3 regions of the Aurantimonas sp. NFXS3 genome follow, and region 2 is predicted to be linked to each of the others. Evidence: predicted binding sites of a transcription regulator. Region 2 holds the regulator's gene; each other region holds the start of a gene.
What was found. Region 2 encodes LexA, which represses DNA repair genes until DNA is damaged. Its sites were predicted from a motif close to TGTTCNNNNTGTGTTCNG; they were not measured.
Positions count from the first base shown of each region.

Region 1: a site for LexA is predicted at 1,546-1,563, ahead of J3367_RS00640 (putative DNA modification/repair radical SAM protein). Genes of this name have one in related genera too.
Region 3: a site for LexA is predicted at 2,144-2,161, ahead of J3367_RS12650 (DNA recombination protein RmuC). Genes of this name have one in related genera too.

Region 1 is NZ_JAGDDZ010000001.1:153,431-156,705, reverse strand. Features, by position in the region: gene J3367_RS00645 (UdgX family uracil-DNA binding protein) at 1-184, opposite strand, end outside; gene J3367_RS00640 (putative DNA modification/repair radical SAM protein) at 288-1,532, opposite strand; gene J3367_RS00635 (FAD binding domain-containing protein) at 1,736-2,542, opposite strand; gene J3367_RS00630 (xanthine dehydrogenase family protein molybdopterin-binding subunit) at 2,679-3,275, opposite strand, start outside.
Region 2 is NZ_JAGDDZ010000005.1:137,191-140,465, reverse strand. Features, by position in the region: gene J3367_RS15060 (ComEC/Rec2 family competence protein) at 1-1,123, shown strand, start outside; gene lexA (transcriptional repressor LexA) at 1,218-1,937, opposite strand; gene glp (gephyrin-like molybdotransferase Glp) at 1,981-3,222, opposite strand; gene moaC (cyclic pyranopterin monophosphate synthase MoaC) at 3,219-3,275, opposite strand, start outside.
Region 3 is NZ_JAGDDZ010000004.1:67,515-70,789, forward strand. Features, by position in the region: gene J3367_RS12645 (serine protease) at 1-736, opposite strand, end outside; gene J3367_RS12650 (DNA recombination protein RmuC) at 929-2,110, opposite strand; gene def (peptide deformylase) at 2,276-2,788, shown strand; gene fmt (methionyl-tRNA formyltransferase) at 2,806-3,275, shown strand, end outside.

The DNA.
Region 1 (3,275 bases), on a different contig from region 2:
TCGGCGCGGTCGGCTGCGGCGCGCCGGCGGGCGCCGGGGGCAGCGGCTCGGCGAAGAGGCCCGCGGTTTCGTCACCGACCGTGAAGCTCATCTCATCCGGCGGCACGCCGAGCGCCAGCGCCGTGCGCGCCGCCTGGCGCCACGCGTCGAAATCGGCGGAGAAGGAAAGACACGCAACATACATGGGATCGGGCTCGCCTGCGGGACGAAATGAAACCTGCATGACGGTGCCGCGGTTCCCGCCGATGCCCCGCGGCCCGGTCGGCGGCTTGTGTAAGGCGCGACGCTCAGAACAGTTCGAGCTGGGCCGTCCGCTGCACCTTCGGCACGAAGCGTTCGCGCAAACCGGCGCTGTCCGTCGCCGCGCCCGGCGACCAGTCGAGCGCCTCGATGAACGGCCGAACCTTGTCCACCGACTGGCAGAGCCGCGCCACGTCGTCGAGGCGCAGGCTGCGATGCCGCCGCGTCGACAGGATGCGGTTCACCGCCCGCGTGCCGAGACCCGGCACCCGCAAGAGCATCTCGCGGTCGGCACGGTTGACGTTGACGGGAAACCGCTCGCGATGCTTCAGCGCCCAGGCGAGCTTCGGGTCGATCGCCAGATCCAGCATGCCCCCGTCGCCGCCCGCGACGATTTCGCCGCGGTCGAAGCCGTAGAAGCGCATCAGCCAGTCGGCCTGGTAAAGCCGGTGCTCGCGCATCAGCGGCGGCTTGGAGAGCGGCAGCCGGCTCGAGGCGTCGGGGATCGGCGAGAAGGCCGAGTAATAGACGCGCTTCAGATGATAATTGCCGTAGAGATTTTCCGACCGGCCAAGGATCGCGTCGTCGTCCGATCCGTCGGCGCCGATGATCATCTGGGTCGACTGGCCGCCGGGCGAAAAGCGCTTCGGCTTGGCACGGTCCCGCTTCTCGCCCTTGTGCTCCTCGATCTTGGCGCGCAGATGCCCCATCGACCTGCGGATATCGCGCGGGTTCTTTTCCGGCGCGAAGGCTTCCAGTGTCACGTCGGTCGGCAGCTCGATGTTGATCGACAGGCGGTCGGCGAACAGCCCCGCCTCCTCGATCAGCGCCGGTGCGGCGTCGGGGATCGTCTTCAGGTGGATGTAGCCGCGGAAATTCTCCTCCAGCCGCAGCTTGCGGGCGATCCGGACCATCTCCTCCATCGTGTAGTCGGAGCTGCGGATGATGCCGGAGGAGAGAAACAGCCCCTCGATGTAGTTGCGCCGGTAGAAGGACATCGTCAGGTCGACGACCTCCTGCACCGAAAAACGCGCCCGCGGCACGTTCGACGACGAGCGATTGACGCAATAGACGCAGTCATAGACGCAGAAATTCGTCATCAGGATCTTGAGCAGCGAGATGCAGCGCCCGTCCGGAGCGTAGGCATGGCAGATGCCCGAGCCTTCGGTCGAGCCGATGCCGCCGGACTTCGACGAGTCGCGGCGGGTCGAGCCGCTGGACGCGCAGGAGGCGTCGTATTTGGCGGCGTCCGAGAGGATCGCCAGCTTGTCGATGAGTGTGGTCTTGGCCATCCCGCCTGTATAGGGTTCTCGGAATGTTCCTGCGAGCGGTCGCGGCCGGATTGCCCTGCTACAGGCTGTCGCAGGTGGTCACTCCGGAGCCGCTCCAAGCGCTTCGGGCTGCGCTAGATGCGAGGCGCCATCCTGTACGAGCCCACAAACGAAAACGGCCGGGCTGAAGCCCGGCCGTCGCATCATGGAAGGGTTGCCGAAGCCTAGTGCGACTGCGCCTTGGCGACCGCGCGCTTGGTGACGACCTTGACGAGGTTGGCCCGGTAATCCGACGAGCCGTGCAGATCGGCCAGCATGTCGCTCGGATCGACCGACAGCCCCTCAATGGCGGAGCCGTCGAAATTCGCCGACAGCGCCTGCTCGGCGGCTTCCCAGCGGAACGTGCCGTTCGAGCCCGCGCCGGTGACGCCGACCTTCACGCCATCGCCACGCTTGGCGACGAATACGCCGCACATGGCGTAGCGCGAGGCCGGGTTGCGAAACTTCTCGTAGCCGCACTGGTCCGGCGCCTCGAAGGACACCGCGGTGACGATCTCGTCCTCTTCCAGCGCGGTCTCGAACAGGCTGACGAAGAATTCGTCCGCCGGCATTTCGCGCTTGGAGGTGTGGATCGTCGCGCCCATCGCCTTCAGGGCGGCCGGATAATCGGCGGCCGGATCGTAATTGGCGACCGAGCCGCCGATCGTGCCCATGTGGCGCACGGCAATGTCGCCGATCAGCCCGGCCAGCGAGGCAAAGCCCGGACAGGTCGACTTGATGCCCTCATGGGCAGCGATCTCGGCATGGGTCGTGCCACCGCCGATGCGGATCGAGCGGCCCTCGACGCTGATGCCCTTGAGCTCGGCGACGTGGCGCAGATCGACCAGCGCCGTCGGGGCGGCGAGGCGTTGCTTCATGGTCGGGATCAACGTCATCCCGCCGGAGAGGAACTTGCCCTCCCCGCCGCTGTCGCCGACCAGCCGGACGGCCTCGTCGAGGGTCGAGGGGCGATGATAGGTGGTCTCGTACATCTCAGGTCTCCCTTGGCGCCGGGTCGCGCCTGTCCTGTCCAGGCGCGGGCCGCGCGGCGCGGCTGTCTCGATGGGACCAGGGGTCCCGGAAGGCTGCCGGCGGCCAGTCTGCGGCCGCCGGACGATCAGGCCGCCGTCAGGTGACGGCGTGGAGCGCCCGCCACACCTTCTGCGGCGTCGCCGGCATGGTCAGGTCGTTGTTGCCGATGGCATCGGTGATGGCGTTGATGACGGCCGGCGGCGAACCGATCGCGCCGGCCTCGCCGCAGCCCTTCATGCCGAGCGGATTGCCGGGGCACAGCGTCTCGTTGGTCGACACGTCGAACATCGGCAGATCCCAGGCCCGCGGCATGGCATAGTCCATGTAGGACGCCGTCACGAGCTGGCCGGTCTCGTCGTAATGGGCGCCTTCCAGCAAAGCCTGGCCGATGCCCTGGGCGAGACCGCCATGCACCTGTCCCTCGACGATCATCGGATTGATAACCCGGCCGAAATCGTCGGCCGCGACGAACTGCACGATCTCGGTGGTGCCGGTCTCCGGATCCACCTCGACCTCGCAGATGTAGCAGCCGGCCGGGAAGGTGAAGTTGGTCGGATCGTAGAACGCGCCCTCCTTCAGGCCCGGCTCCATGCCGTCCGGCAGATTGTGGCCGGTATAGGCGCCGAGACAGACCTCGTGCCAGCCCAGCGACTTGTCGGTGCCCGCGACCTTCACCTCGCCATTCTCGATGAC
Region 2 (3,275 bases):
GATGAGCTTTGCGGCGACCGTGGCGCTGATCGGCGGCTATGCGGCCCTGTCGCAATGGCGGGCAGGGCGCGAACGCGGCCGCGAGACGGATAGGGGCGTCGCCGGCAAGATCCTCGTCGCGCTCTCTGCGATCATGGTCACGTCGCTTCTCGCGGGATCGGCGACCGCGCCTTATGCCGCCTATCACTTCCACCGGATGGCGGCCTTCGGCTTCGTCGCCAATCTCCTGACCATGCCGCTGTTCACGCTGTGGATCATGCCGCTGGCGCTGGTGGGAACGCTGCTGATTCCGTTCGGGCTCGACGCCTGGCCGTTCCAGGCGATGGGTGCCGGCCTCTGGCTCGTCTTCGAGATCGCCCGCAACGTCTATGCCTGGCTGCCGGACCAGGCGATCGGACGCATGACCGCATCGGGACTTCTGCTGCTGACGGCGGCGATCCTCACCGCGTCCTGTCTGGCAAGCCGGTTGCGCTGGCTTGGCCTGCCGCTGGCACTCGCCGGATTCGTCGCAGCGCCCGACAGGACGGTCCCACCGGAACTGCTGATCTTCGAGGACGGCAAGGAGGTCGCGACTCTCGCGGCGGAGGGCCAGCTTGCTTTCCTTCGTGCAAGGCCCAGCGGTTTCATCGCGGAACAATGGGAGCGGGCCTTCGAGGCGCGGGCGCCGCGGGGCACGGACACCGAGCGGATCCGTGCGACGATTCCCGCCGAGTGCGCGGCCAAATACTGCCGCTTCACCACGCGCGGCGGCCTGCGGGTGGTCTGGACGGAGGATTATGCCCGCACGGGCAATGCCTGCGACGAGGCGGATGTTGCCATCGTCTCACGGGCGATCCGGCTTGCCGAATGCCGGTCCGGCGCGGCTCTGGTGACGCTGCGCACGCTGCGGCGGACCGGCTCGCTGGCGATCGGCCGGGAGGCGGCGACAGGCCGGCCCCGCATCGTGCAGGCAATCAGCGATCCACCCGAACGCTGGAACGTCCATCGGCTGGCGCCCTGGCCGGAATATTGGCGCAAGCCTGCTGCACCGGACCCGCAGGTGCCTGTCACGCAACCCGCGTCGGCGACCGTCAGCAATGGCGGCTCGGCCAGCGCAGGCCGAACCGCGACGACTGCGCCCTGAGCGAGGACGAGCCGGTTTCGGGCCTCAACGCTTCGGGCGCAAGTCGCGAGGCCCTATCACCCGTTCTGCGCCGACCGCGTCGCGTCCGGAGCGGTCAGTAGCGGCGGATCAGGCCGATCAGCTTGCCCTGGACCTTGACCCTGTCCGAGCCAAAGATCCGGGTTTCATAGGCCGGATTTGCCGCCTCCAGCGCGATGGTGTCGCCGCGACGGCGGAATCGCTTGAGCGTCGCTTCCTCGTCGTCGACGAGGGCGACCACGATCTCGCCCGGAGTCGCGGTGTCCCCCCGGCGGATGACCACCGTGTCGCCGTCGAGAATGCCGGCCTCGATCATCGAATCGCCCTTCACTTCGAGGGCGTAATGCTCGCCGCTGCCCAGCATATCCGGCGGAACGACGATGGAATGGGTGTTGTGCTGGATGGCCGAGATCGGCACGCCGGCGGCAATGCGCCCCATGACAGGAATGGCCGTCGAGGCGGACGCCTTGGCCGGCGCCGGCTGAGCCGCGGGTGCGGGCCGGGCCGCGTCGCGGCTGCCTTCGATGACGCTCGGCTTGAAGCCGGTGCGCCCGACTGGGGCCGGGCGGTTGCCCTGAATCGACTCGGGCAGTTTCAGGATTTCCAGCGCGCGGGCCCGGTTGGGCAGGCGGCGGATGAAGCCCCGCTCCTCGAGCGCGGTGATCAGGCGGTGAATGCCGGACTTGGACCGCAGGTCCAGCGCGTCCTTCATTTCATCGAAGGACGGGGGCACACCAGTCTCGCGCACCCGATCGTTCACGAAGACCAGAAGATCGTGCTGCTTGCGCGTCAGCATCCGGGCGACTCCTCAAAACAAAACCTGAACAAACCTATCTGTTCTAGTTGTGTTCCGCAAGTGGCTCCAGCGCCGTCAGGGGGACGTAATCGCAGGGATCGCCCGCTTCGGCCGGTGCGGCGCGGACAGGGCGGACGAGCAGCGCATCGGCCGCGGCATAGATCGACAGCAGCGAGGAATCCTGCCGCGACAACGGCACGATGCGGGGTGGGCCGGCGCCGTCCGGTTCGATCCGGGCGCGCACGAAATCCGTGCGGTCGCCATTGTCCGGCATCGGCGCGGCGAGAATACCCCGGCGGTACAGCGGACGCGCGGGACGGCCTGCGAGGCGCCGAACCAGCGGTGCCAGGAACAGGGTCGCGGCGACCATGGAGGAGGCGGGGTTGCCGGGCAGGCCGACGACCCGCATGTCGCCCAGCCTGCCGGCCATCAGCGGCTTGCCGGGTCGCATGGCCACCTTCCAGAAGTCGAGGGAGACGCCATGAGCGGCGAAGACCTTGCCGACGAGATCGTGGTCGCCGACCGATGCGCCGCCGATGGTGACGAAGATGTCGGCGCCGTCCGCGATCGCCTGTGTCAGCTGGGCATCGATGGCCGCTTCGCGGTCGGGCGCGATCCCGCAATTCAGCGGCAGGCCGCCGGCCTCGCGCACCAGTGCGGCGACACCGAAGGTGTTGGAGGCGACGATCTGCGACGGACCGATGGGTTCGCCGGGCAGGACGAGTTCGTCGCCGGTCGCCAGGATCGCCACGCGGGGCCGGCCGCGTACCGGGATCGACGGATGACCACCGCTGGCGGCCAGCGCGATGGCGCCCGGGGTCAGCACGGTGCCGGCGGTGAGAAGCGGCGTGCCCGCGGCGAAATCGATTCCCGCCGGGCGGATGTGCTGGCCGACGACGACCGGCGCCGTCGCGGTGACCGTGCTGTCCCGACGGTGGGCGTTCTCCTGGATCAGGATGGCGTCGGCGCCAGCGGGAACCGGCGCGCCGGTGGATATGCGGATGGTCTCGCCCGGCTGCAGCGTGCCGTCATAGGCGTGGCCGGCGGCCGATTCGCCGACGAGCCGCAGGGAGGGGAAGGGCGCTTCGTCGCCGAGGTCGGCGGCGCGGACCGCGTAGCCGTCCATGGCGGAGGCGTCGAAGGCCGGCTGGGTGCGCAGCGAGGCGAGGTCCGCGCCCAGAATGCGGCCCGAGGCGTCGCGCAGCGGCAGCGTCTCGGTTCGGGCGAGGGGCCGGGCGTCCTCGACGAGGAGACGATAGGCCTCCTCGACGGGGATGAGACTCACGACGCGGCGTCCGCCGACCAGTCGCCGGAGCGGCCGCCGGATTTCGCCAGCAG
Region 3 (3,275 bases), on a different contig from region 2:
CGTTCGGCTCGCGCGAAGCGACCAGGGGTGCCTGCGGCTCGCCGGCGAAGGGCTCGAACAGATTGCCGGCCACGGCCACATAGGGCCGCATCACCTTGGCCCGGTCCTTGGCATAGGACACCGAGAAGCCGCGGAGATCGCCGCCTTTTGCCGAGAAGCGCATGACATAGTGATGGTCGCCGGCATTGCCGTCGAGGGTGAACCACTCGCCGCCGAACTCGGCATTGGCGACGCTGCGGTCAGGGGTCGGCGTGCTGAGAACGTCGAACAGGCCGCGCAGGGTCTGGCCGGTACCGGCGATGCGGACGGTCTCGATCTCGACCGTCTTGTCGGCGGCGCGCCACAGATGGCCGACATCCGTCGGTCCCAGATCCTCGACCAGACGCATCGGCAGCGGCACGCGCTGGCCGGTCACCGCATCGTCGATCAGCGCCATGCCGGTCGCCGCCTCGGCGCCGTCGGACTTCTGGATCAGGAGACGCAGCATCGCCTCGTCGATGACGCCGTCCGCGACCATGCCGTGCCGGGCCTGGAAATCGCGGATGGCGCGCAGCGAGGACGCCGCGATGTGGCCGTCGAAGGCACCGGCATAGTCGCCGGTCCAGGACAGACGGATCTGCAGGCCCTTGCGGAAATCGAGATCGGTCTGGTCGTTGTAGGCGACGGCCAGTTGCGAGACCTGCGCGCCGAAAGACGGCGTCGCCATGGGCATGGTGCCCAGAGCCAGTACCGTCATCAAAACCCGCGCCGAGCGCCGCATGTCATCCCCCATCATCAACCGGTGACAGACAAGCAACGTAGGATGCGCGAAATCGATCCACGAGTCCTTTACTTTTTCTTAATATGGTTGCGAATGCAATTCTTCCTGCGACTGACGAAAGTTCCGCCAGTAGACATCCGGCCTGTTGCTGTCGGCTTCAGATCGCGTTCAGACGGCGCCCGGCGCCGTGCGTGTCACCGGCCCGGCGGCCGTTCCGTCATCGCCGAGTTCGGCCGCCTCGATCCGCTCGCCGCGCCGCATCAGCTTGTCGGTCGACACCAGGATCTGGTCGATGTCGCGGCCCGCCTGCCCGAAATGCGTGCGCAGCGCCGACACCCTGGCGTCGAGCCGGACGAGATCCTCGCCCAGAAGCCGGACCTCCTTCTGGATGCGCCCCGCCTCGGCCCGCATCCGGGCATCCTTGAGAATCGCCTGCACCACCTGGATCGACAGGAGCAGCAGCGATGGCGAGACGATCACCACCCGCGCCCGGTAGGCCTTCTGGACGATATCCTCGAAACGCTCGTGCAGTTCGGCGAACACCGCCTCGGACGGCACGAACAGGAAGGCCGTGTCCTGGGTCTCGCCGGGGATCAGATATTTGTCGGCGATGGCCCGCACATGCACGTCCATGTCGCGGCGCATCCGGCTGGCGGCGAAGGTCCGCGCCTCGTCGCTCTCGGCCTCGCGCAGGGCGGTGAAGGCCTCCAGCGGGAACTTCGCGTCGATCGCCAGCGACGGAGCGCCGTTCGGCATGCGGATCAGGCAGTCCGGTCGCTTGCCGTTCGACAGGGTCGCCTGGAAGGAATAGGCGGCCGAGGGCAGCGCGTCGGCGACGATCGCCTGCATCCGCCCCTCGCCGAAGGCGCCACGGCTCTGCTTGTTGGAGAGAATGTCCTGCAGGCGGACGACCTCGCCGGCAAGCCCGCGGATCTCGCCCTGCGCCCGGTCGATCACCGCCAGCCGTTCGGTCAGGGCGGTCAGCGAGGCGCTGGTGGCCGTGCCGGTCTCGCGGATCGACTGGCCGACGCGGGTGGACAGCCCGTCGAGCCGTTCGGCGAGCGTGCGGGTCAGGTCCGCCTGCCGCGAGCCGATGATCTCGGCCATGGTCTGCATGCGGCCGGTGATCTCGGCCTGGGAGCGCAGCACCGCGTCGAGCCGCTCCGACGCCTCGCTGTCGCTGCGGTCGGCATGATCGCCCGCCTCCCGCGCGGCGCGGCTGGCCCGCCGCCACAGGACGAAGAACAGGGCCGCCAGCCCTGCCAGCAACGCTTCGGCCAGCGTCAGCGGATGATCGCCGAGAAAGATGACGGGAGCCGAGAAGGCTGCGGCGAAGGCGGCGCTGTCCATGACCGAACTCTAGCGGGCGACCCTTAACGAATCGGGACCAAAACGCGAACATAGACCATCCCGCCCCACCTGACGACGGCGGAGCCATCATCCGGACCGGCGGAAAGCCGGCCGGGGCCTTCATCCGAGATTGACCGGCTTCGTGCCAGCCATTACCTGAACGCCATGACGATCAAGCCCCTCATCATCCTGCCAGACCCGGTTCTGCGCCAGACCTCCAAGCCTGTCGAAACGGTCGACGACCAGGTGCGTCGCCTCGCCGACGACATGCTGGAGACGATGTACGACGCCCCCGGCATCGGCCTTGCCGCCATCCAGATCGGCGAGCCGCTGCGCATGATGGTGATCGACGTCTCCAAGGAAGAGGAGGAGAACGCGCCGCGCATCTTCCTCAATCCGGAGATCCTGACGACCTCCGACGCGGTCAGCGTCTACGAGGAAGGCTGCCTGTCGATCCCGGACTATTACGCCGAGGTCGAACGGCCGGCCGAGGTCACGGTGCGCTATCTCGGCCTCGACGGGAAGATGCACGAGGAAACCGCTGACGGCATCCTGGCGACCTGTGTACAGCACGAGCTGGACCATCTGAACGGCGTCCTGTTCATCGACCACATCTCCAAGCTGAAGCGCGACATGGTAGTGAAGAAGTTCACCAAGGCCGCCCGCAGGACCGCCTGAGCGACGCGGAGGGGACCATGGCGCTGCGCGTCGTCTTCATGGGAACGCCGGCCTTCTCGGTGCCGACGCTCGCCGCCCTGGCGGCGGCCGGTCACGACATCGCCGCCGTCTACACCCAGCCGCCGCGCAAGGCCGGCCGCCGCGGCCTGACGCTGACGCCCTCGCCGGTTCAGCGCGAGGCCGAACGGCTCGGCCTGCCCGTGCGTTCGCCGCTGAATTTCAAGGACCCGGCCGATCGCGAGGCCTTCGCCGCCCTCGACTGCGACGTCGCCGTGGTGGTCGCCTACGGGCTGCTCCTGCCCCAGGCGGTGCTCGACATGCCCCGCCAGGGCTGTCTCAACGGCCACGGCTCGCTGCTCCCGCGCTGGCGCGGTGCCGCGCCGATCCAGCGCGCCATCGAGGCGGGCGATGCCGAAACCGGCATGATGGTCATGCGAATGGAAGCCGGCCTCGACACCGGCCCGGTTGCGTTGACCGCCGAAACCCT